Regions from separate parts of the Terriglobus albidus genome, predicted to be linked through region 1. Evidence: predicted binding sites of a transcription regulator. Region 1 holds the regulator's gene; the other holds the start of a gene.

Region 1 (4,870 bases):
GGCGGCCGACTGGCGAAGCTCAATGTCACCAGAGCCCGTCTGAAGCGTCGCTGAACCATGAATTCCGTCGGCGCGGATCGATCCTGAGCCGGTTTCCAGCTTCGCATCTGAGCCAATATTTGAGACTTGAACGTCACCGGAACCGGTATTGGCGGTAACTGCTCCCATGATTCCGCCGATCATGACGGAACCGGAACCGGAGTTGGCCCGGAGATTTGTCGCGGTCGGAACGTTGATGTCGTAGTCGATGACGATATTACGGTAAAGATCGTTATTGCCTTGAGTCTGACCGATCGTAACGCTGGAACCCGACTGAACAATGGGCGGGTTGGCGACAATCTGGCGGATGCGCTCGTCGGCATTACCGGCAAACCATCCTCCGGAGCCGGCGCGAACGTGGCCGACGATCCGAACCTCCGAATTCGAGCCGGGAACAACCTTGACGTATCCGGAACCAGTGGAGACGCTGACATTGGTCGACCCGGAGACAGTGAGGGTACGGGAAAAGTCCTCAGCCGTGGCGAGTACGGCGACGGCTGCGAGTGCGGTTGCGGTAAGTAGAGTACGAAGGATCTTCATGGTTGTTCCCTCTATGGTTTCACGATAAAACGCAGTTTACTGCTGCAGAATGACCTGGTCGTTCTGGTTGAGACCGCTCAGAAGCTCGGTCCTTGTGCCGTTGGAGATGCCTACTTTTACGGGGACTTTCCGGCGGCCCTTCTCTGCCTTGGAGTCCGGGATCTCGATGCTGGCGTTACGCTGCTTATCGTAGATAACAGCCTGCTCCGGAACGGTGAGCACATTCTTGTGCTCTTCGAGGATGACCTCGGCGTTTGCGGTCATATTGGCCTTCAACTCGCCGCCGGGATTGTCGATCGATACCCGTACTTCGAAGGTCGTAACGTTGTCCTTCTCGACACCCAACGGAGCGATCTTGGTGACCTTGCCGTTGAAGACTTTGTCCTTGAAGCTTTCCACGCGGATGCGAGCAGGCTGACCCAGGTAAACCTTGCCGATATCGCTCTCATCGACCTTGCCCTGTACGTAGACCTGGGTTGTATCGCCCAGGGTCATGACCAGGGTGGCGGTGGATCCCATCACAAGAATGGAGCTGACGGCATTGCCGAGCTCTACATCCCGGGAGAGGATCATGCCGTCGATCGGAGAGACGATGTTGGTGTAGCTGAGCTGCTCTTCAAGCTGTTTGAGCGATGCCTGAGCCTGCGCAACCTGTGCCTCCGCCTGGTGCAATTTGGCGGTGTCAACGGTGATCTGGGCAAGAGCTTTATCGCGCGCATTGGCGGCGGCAGCGTACTTCTGCTGCGCATCATCCAGCGCCTGCTGGCTGACAACTCCTTGCTTGGACATCGCAAAAGCGCGTTCGTAAGTGTTTTTGAAGTTGGGCAGATCAGGAGCCTGGGCATTCACTTTGTCGAACTCGATTGCGGCGGCGGCGGCCCGAGCGTTGGATTCTGCGGCGGTCAGTTGCGCCTTCTGGGCGGCAACCTGATCGAGAAGTTCCTGCTGGTCGAGCTGGGCAAGAGGCTGGCCGATCTTGACCGGCTGGTTGATATCGGCAAAAAGCTTAGTGACGATGCCGGAGGCCTTGGATTTGACCTCGACTTTGACGATGGGCTGAACCTTACCGGTGGCAACTACAGAGCGAGCGATGTCGCCGCGTTCCACCTTCGACAACTGGGAAGCATCAATCTTCGAACTGGAGCCGGAGGCCTTGATGGCAAACGTAAGGCCCGCGGCCAGAACGACGACGGCAATGCCGCCCCAGATATACAGTTTGCGCTTGGATTTGCGGGGTGCGGCCATGATACTCCTGATCCTCCGGTGGGGTGGTTACGGAAGGGAGTACGCGCGAAATAGGAGATTGGTTCCCTGAAAGTTAGGTAACAGAGGACACGCCCTTAGGCGGCCTGGTGGGTTAGAGCATTTTTCCTGTAGGCGTAGTGTAGGGTTTCCGCATCTACGGGCGTTTTCGTTTTCCGCAATGAAAACGCCGCTGCACGCTCCTCCCGGGATACCCAGCAACAGGAAAAATGCTCTAGTACTTTCGTAGCACGCCCAGGACCTTACCCTGGATCGTTACCGCGGCCGCCGGGGCGAAGATCGGCGCCATCTCGGAGTTTGAAGGTTGTAGGCGAATCATGCTGCCTTCCCTGTAAAACCGCTTTAGGGTGGCATCAGTACCGTCCACCAAAGCGACGACAATTTCGCCCTCCCGGGCGGTGCGGGTACGCTCAACCAGAACATAGTCGCCGGAGACGATATGTTCGTCCCGCATGGAATCGCCACGGACCTCGAGAGCGAAGACCTCCCGGTTGCCAAGAATATCGCTGAGCGAGATGGTTTCAGCCGTCTCGACTGCTTCCACCGGCCGTCCAGCGGCAATGCGGCCTAACAGTGGAAGGCGATCGGTACCTTTCTTGGAAGAACGTGCCGGTAGAACGTCGATCGAACGGCTGCGATTGTGTGCACGCTGCAACAAACCTTTGTTCTGTAGGTTCGTGATGTGCTTGTGAACGGTGGCAAGCGAATTGACGCCGAGGCCGCTGGCGATCTCCTCATACGAAGGGGAATATCCGCAACGCTGCGTGAATGAGGTGAGGAAGTCGAGAACGTCCTTTTGCCGCCGGGTAATTGCCATGTCTGACATTTTAGCGAATAAAAAGCGAATCGCAACAGAGAAGACGTTAGGAAGTAACTCGCTAAATTCCTCTTTAGATTCCCGTTTTGGGGCTGCGGCAAAAAAGTCCTGGTAACGCAGGCTTGCGGTTACCCCTGTGCACGAATCAAGGTAGGTACATAAGTCTTATCTGCAAAGACGTGAACGAACGCAAGAGTCGGAACTTTTAGCTTTTCGCTAGGTTAGTCAGTGAATTGGAGAAACAAATGGGAATTCTGCTGGTGGAAGACGATAAAGCCCTTGGAATGCTCTTGAAGAGGGGACTTGAAAAAGAAGGTCATCAAGTCGAGTGGTTACAGGATGGAGAAGCCGCGCTCCATCACGCAATGGAAGAGAATCCGGAGCTTGTCGTTCTGGATCTGAGTTTGCCCAAAATGGATGGAGCTCAACTGCTTGAGGAAGTACACCGCAGGATGCCCCACACTTCCGTACTTGTACTGACCGGGCGGACTCAGGTCGAAGAGCGGGTGCGCTGTCTGGATCTCGGAGCCGACGATTATCTGCTCAAACCATTCAGCTTCCATGAGTTAACAGCGCGCTGCCGTGCTGTGATGCGCCGGAAGAAGCACGTACCCGATCAGCTTCTGAAGTACGGTGTCCTGGAAGTGAACCGTATGCTCCGTCAGGTGCGCGTGGCCGACGTGGAAGTAGAGCTGACCTCAAAGGAATATGCCCTGCTCGAGTACCTCCTGCTCCATAAGGGGAAGGCCGTTTCCCGTGCACAGCTTCTGAAGGGTGTTTGGCGGACAACGTCCCATACTGGGACCAATGTTGTGGACGTATACATCAACTACCTGCGCCGGAAGCTGACCGTGCAAGGGGTATCGGATGGCGCTGCGTTGATTGAAACGGTTCGCGGCGAGGGTTATCGGTTACGGAATATGTCATTCCTCGGTGGCCTTCCGGAAAAATCAGGTTCACAGAGCGTAGCCGCCGGTAGTACAACACGGATATTGCGACACGCGTGACAATTATGGATCGTGAACAGGTGCAGGAACTGAGTGTGATGCTGCATGACCTGTGCCAACCGCTGACGGCGTTGCAGTGCCGTCTAGAGTTGGCAGAGATGGAGGGCGACGAGGAAGGCATGCGTCGCGCCATAGCCGACAGTCTGACGGAATGCGAACGCTTGAATGGCATCGCAATGCGGATGCGGCAGCAGCTTCGAGAAGCGATGCAAGACGGGCCAGGGGACCTTAAATAATGCCATTTGAAACTAGGGTGGCGAACGGATCGGTATCCGTTCGCCATGCCGTTGTTGTCAGCGCAGACGGAGACCGGCGTTTTCGATGGGTTACGTCGCTTGAGGGCCTGCGTTGGCAGGTGGAGGCCGCTTCCGGCGGCGCAGAGGCGATGGCGAGCATGGAGCAGCATATTCCGGAAGCTCTTATTGTCGACAACTGGTTGCCGGACCTGGAAGTGGATGGATTTATCGCTTGGGTACGTCAGGCATTTCCATCGGTCGATATTCTGCGTGCCGATGGTGCACCGGTGGGAGACGGACCGAGAAGCCCACGGCGGCATGAGTTGCTGCATGTCCTACGGGCAGCAGAGGAAGATATGGTGGAGACGCCGGCACCGGCGGCCGTAGTCCCCGAGCGAGAGCCTGCGGCGCCCGTCCCCGTGATTGTTCCCTCTGAGCTTCCTGTGGATGCGGCCTTGTTGCCGGGAATGATCGGTAATAGCTCGGGCATGCGCGAGCTGGCTCGCATGGTTCGTCTGGTTGCGCCCCGCGATACGACCGTCCTGATTGAAGGAGAGACGGGGACAGGTAAAGAGGTGGTTTCAAGGGCGATCCACCGGCTCAGCCCTCGCTCCCAGAAGCCATTTGTGACCTTGAACTGCGCCGCCATTCCGGAGGCGCTGTTGGAAGCCGAACTGTTCGGGCATACCCGCGGTGCCTTTACCGGCGCAGTGCAGTCACGCACCGGCCGCATTGAGGCAGCGAATGGCGGCACGTTGTTTCTGGACGAAATTGGTGAGATGCCGCTGCCATTGCAGGCCAAGATGTTGCGCTTTCTGGAGAACGGGGAACTGCAGCGGGTAGGCGACAACGAGACCGTTCGGGTAGATGTGCGTGTGATCGCTGCAACCCACCGCGATCTGGAACGGCTGAGCCAGGAGCGGACCTTCCGGCTGGACCTCTACCATCGGCTGGCAGTTTTTCCTGTG
Region 2 (4,870 bases), 350 kb from region 1:
AGCCGCTGGATGGGTGCGGATTTTGGTGGTCCGCACCGGTACTTAAACCGTAGCCCGAATCAGTGCTGCCAACGGCGGGTCCGGCTGTCAGACTTTGGTTGCGGACCCAAAATGGAACCGTATTTTTGCCGTTTACGGGGGATCTCGCTGTCCAGCAGCCGGGAACGCCGGACGCGCAAAAAGAACCAGGATTTTTATTGTTGCGTAGTAGAAATCGGCACTCCCGGTTCGACGTTTAGATATAGAACGACCAATTTGGTTGGAATCGATAACAGGAGAAAAGCTATGCGTTTCATGATGATCGTGATCCCCAAAGGCTATGAAAGTGCGCCTCCAGGCACAATCCCAAGCGCTGAAGCAGTGGCCAAGATGATGGAGTACAACAGGAGTCTGCAGAAGGCTGGCGTACTGCTTGCGCTCGATGGACTCCTGCCCCCTTCGACCGGGGCACGTATTTCCTACACCGGCGGCAAAGCTACGGTTACAGATGGACCTTTCGCCGAGGCCAAAGAGGTCATCGGGGGATACTGGATCATTCAGGTACGGTCGCGGGAGGAAGCGATTGAATGGGCCAGGCGCGCGCCGATGGGAAACAACGAGATCATTGAAGTGCGTCAGATTCAAGAGATGAGCGATTTTCCCGAGGACGTTCAGAAAGCTGCAGAAGGCTTCGAGAATCTGACGAAGACCTCGGCCGTCAAAGCATGAGCAACATCCACCAGACGATTGAGGCGGTGTGGAAGATCGAATCCACCCGCCTTATCGCGGGGATTGCCCGCGTCACCCGCGACGTCGGCCTTGCAGAGGAGCTGGCGCAGGACGCGCTTGTCGCAGCTCTCGAGCAATGGCCGGAAGAAGGTATCCCGGAAAAGCCGGCGGCATGGCTGATGACGGCGGCCAAACGGCGCGCCATCGACTATTTACGCCGCGGACAAATGCTCGACCAGAAACACGGAGAGATCGCTCGGGAAGTTGAATTCCAACAACAACGGCTATCCGAAGCATTGGACATCGCCCTGGACCAGGTCATCGACGACGATGTCCTGCGCCTCATCTTTACTGCCTGCCATCCGGTCCTCGCGATTGAAGGACGAGTCGCACTTACGTTGCGGCTGATCTGCGGACTCACCACAGTCGAGATTGCCCGGGCTTTCCTGGTGCCGGAAAAGACCCTGGGCCAGCGGATCTTTCGCGCCAAGAGGACTCTCTCCGAAGCCCACGTTCCCTTTGAGACTCCGCGTGGAGATGAGCTGCGCAGAAGAGTTGAGTCCGTACTTTCGGTCGTCTACCTGATCTTCAATGAGGGATATACGGCAACCTCAGGCGAGGAATGGATGCGGGTCGCACTCTGTGACGACGCATTACGGTTAGGGCGAATACTCGTGGAACTTCTGCCCGGGGAGTCTGAGGTCCATGGTCTTCTGGCGCTCATGGAACTGCAGGCATCACGTACCGCTGCGCGCAGAGGACGGGATGGGCAAGCGATTCTCTTGCTGGAACAAGATCGATCTCTCTGGGACTACGCGCAGATCAGACGAGGAATAACGGCACTCGATCAAGCGAAGAAGTTAGGAGGTGGCGCCGGAAACTACGCGCTGCAGGCGGCGATCGCCGCCTGTCATGCACGCGCCCGCACTCCCCAGGAAACCAATTGGGAGCAGATCGTCCTCCTCTATGACGCGCTACTCCAGATCAGTCCCTCCCCAATTGTGGCGCTGAATCGGGCGGTGGCTGTCGGGATGGAACGAGGACCAGCCGCCGGACTGGCCGAACTGGATACACTCTCTGCTGAACCTGCGTTAGCCGGCTATCACCTGCTTCCAAGTATTCGTGGCGATCTGCTTCTCAAGCTGGGCAGATTCACCGAGGCCCGTGAAGAGATCCAGCGCGCAATCGACATGACACAAAACAGCAGAGAGAAAGAATTACTAATGGATAGGTTAGAGCGTTTTTCCCTGTAGGTGTAGAGTAGGGCTTCCGCATCTATGGGCGTTTTCCGCAATGAAAACGCCGCTGCACGCTCCGGCTTGAACAGGAATAACCTCCTGAGGCTCCACATCTAGAGCGAATGCCGAAGGCTCACTCGTAGACCTCCCAGGGTTTGAAGGTGTGTTCATGCCGTTCCATATCCACCTTCTCTCCGAGGAAGCGGACGCCTTCCAGCTTTAGGCGCGAGCGCTGCTCCCGTGCGGCTTCTCCATGCAGCTTGATTGCGCCTCCGGCGCCAAGCACGCGATGCCACGGCAGATCATCTGGCGGATCTGTACGTAGAAGCCGAGCCACGGCACGATGGTAGCGTGGATAGCCAGCCGCCGCGGCGACTCTGCCATAGGTGCTGACCTTGCCAGGCGGAATAGAAAGAATCATCAGCCGAAACGCGCGGTCGCGCTGCTCCTCCGGGCGTGATGCGTCCCGAAGAAGTCTCTTTTTAGCTTGCTGTATAGACAGTTGATCGATCCCGGATGATCTCGTCGGTCTTCGAGTTGGCTTTCCACCAGAGCGCATGTTTCCTCTCTACCAGGTATTAGGCTTTGTCTGTTTCTGCTGCGAAATCAAACCGACTGCAAAGTCAGTTCTGAAGCCGACAATTGCAGTCTCAACTTGCCTGATAAACATCTTATTTGCTTTGAGATAGATAGCAACCACGGCCACATTCCTGAATTTATTCCGCTTGCCTTCCACAGCCGGCAAGGGCGAATATAAGGCGAAACATTATGCCGCTCGCCTCCACAATCCGACTGCAGGTTGAGTCAGCTCTAGCACGGAAGATTCCCTCTGCTTTGACGCCGGCTCCCAGGCTTATCCGGCCCCAGATACCCACGGGCCTGGCTGAGTTAGATGAGTTGTCGGGAGGAGGATTTCCCCTGGGAGCTTTGACGGAACTGGTCGGAGCTGAATGTAGCGGACGAACTTCAGTGGCTCTCTCGTTCCTTGCGCAGTTGACAGAGGCAAATAAGGTGTGCGCCTGGGTCGACTCGGCGAATGCCTTTCATCCTGCCTCTGCTGCTGCCATCGGAGTGGACTTAGGACGCCTGCTATGGGTCCGCTGTGCTGACGTTGCAGACACCTCTACGAAGACCGCAAAGTCTGTAACGTTGCCGCCGAAGTATTTCATCCCTGGCTCTCCGAAAAAAGGACTGCATGGTGGAGGATTTGGTCCTCATCCAAGAACCGAGGCCCGCGGACTCTCCCAAGCAATGGCCGGGCTTTTCACGGAAAAAGCTCCATTGCCCGAACCTGTGGAGATCACTGAGGCAAAGACAAACCGTTCGGCTCTAGGCGAATCTGTGCCGGCAAACCCCATCACGTATAGAAAGCGCCGTGCCAGGCATTACGACGCGATTGAGCGCGCTCTTCGCACCACTGATCTGCTTTTGCAGACTGGAGGTTTCAGCGCCATTGTTCTCGATCTCGCAGGTATCGCGCCGCAATACGTGGCACGTATTGAGCTATCGACGTGGCATCGCTATCGTGTTGCTGCGGAAAAGACGCAAGCCTGCATTCTGTTGCTGACCCAGTATCCATGCGCGAAGAGTGGATCGGAGCTGCAACTGCGCTTGCTGGATGCCGAACCGATCCTTGAAGCCCGCACAGTATTCAGCGGGATGCGGCCGCGCATCGAGGTATTGCGTCAACGCTTCCCGCAACCGGCAAACAATGTCGTGTCGATGCGCAAACCACCGCAAACGGCTCGTATGGCTTCCTGGCAGAGCCGAACTTCATGGGCAGGTGCACAATGAACTCCGGCGAGTTGTATGCCTGCCTGCTGGTGAAGGAATTCTCTGCTCAGGCATTACTACGTCTGCGTCCGGAGCTGCGCGAGAAGCCGTGTGTGGTTCTGGACGGCGAGCCGCCAGCCGAAACGGTGTGCTCGTTAAACACCAGAGCGCGGTTGTTGGGTGTGCAACGAGGAATGACGAAGGTTGAAGTGGATACCTTCGGAAACATAACAATGCTGTCCCGTTCCAGATCTGCCGAAGCGGCGTCGAAGACCGCGCTTCTGGAGTGTGCAGGGACCTACTCTCCGCGCGTTGAACTACAGGAAGAGGAGAATGTCTTTCTCTGCTGCCTGGACATCACCGGAACCGAAGCACTCTTTGGTCCGCCTGAAGTTCTTGCCAGGTCCTTGCGGCAGCGCGTGGCATTGCTTGGTATCTCTGCCCAGGTGGCGGTAAGCGGAAACTTCCATACGAGCATGCTGCTTGCAAAGGGGCTTCCTGCCAGGACAGCTATCGTTGTCGTCCCAACCGCTCAAGAATCAGCGGCATTGGCTTCCCTTCCCTTATCCGTCCTGGGCATCTCAGAAGTGCATGCCGAGACATTGTCTCGATGGGGCATCCGTACGCTTGGCATGTTGGCAGGCTTACCCCAGACAGATCTCATTGCCCGCCTGGGACAGGATGGCAAACGCCTGCAACAGATGGCTACCGGAACCTTGCCTCATCTCTTCCAGCCTATCGATATCCCGTTTGTACTTGAAGAAACAGCGGAGCTGGACTATCCACTCGACAACCTTGAATCCCTGCTTTTCGGTGTAGCCATCATGTTGGAACAACTCATCGTCCGCGCCGCCATGCGTGTCTACGCACTCGCATCGGTGACGATTGAGCTTCATCTGGAAGGAGGTAGAACACACTGCCGCACAGTATCTCCTCGCATTCCTACCAACGATAAACATCTGTGGTTGAAGCTGCTTCATCTCGATCTTGAAGCTCATCCTGCGAATGCTCCCATCGATAAAGTCTGTCTTCGCGCCGAGCCGGGAGCTACCAGCAAAGTCCAACTTGGGTTGTTCTCTCCACAGCTTCCTGAACCCGGCCGGCTGGATGTCACGCTCGCGCGCATTACGGCATTAGTCGGCGATAACAAC

The links. Region 1 encodes LexA, which represses DNA repair genes until DNA is damaged. Its sites were predicted from a motif close to CANTTCGCTTTTTATTCGC; they were not measured.
Region 2: a site for LexA is predicted at 2,694-2,712, ahead of FTW19_RS14450 (recombinase RecA). Genes of this name have one in related genera too.

Annotation. Positions count from the first base shown of each region.
Region 1 covers NZ_CP042806.1:4,045,330-4,050,199, reverse strand. The annotation lists gene FTW19_RS15975 (DUF4097 family beta strand repeat-containing protein) at 1-579, opposite strand, end outside; gene FTW19_RS15970 (efflux RND transporter periplasmic adaptor subunit) at 616-1,824, opposite strand; gene lexA (transcriptional repressor LexA) at 2,057-2,659, opposite strand; gene FTW19_RS15960 (response regulator transcription factor) at 2,905-3,666, shown strand; gene FTW19_RS15955 (HAMP domain-containing histidine kinase) at 3,672-3,902, shown strand; gene FTW19_RS15950 (sigma-54-dependent transcriptional regulator) at 3,902-4,870, shown strand, end outside.
Region 2 covers NZ_CP042806.1:3,694,718-3,699,587, reverse strand. The annotation lists gene FTW19_RS14465 (YciI family protein) at 286-708, shown strand; gene FTW19_RS14460 (RNA polymerase sigma factor) at 705-1,961, shown strand; gene FTW19_RS14455 (MGMT family protein) at 2,080-2,367, opposite strand; gene FTW19_RS14450 (recombinase RecA) at 2,715-3,740, shown strand; gene FTW19_RS14445 (DNA polymerase Y family protein) at 3,722-4,870, shown strand, end outside.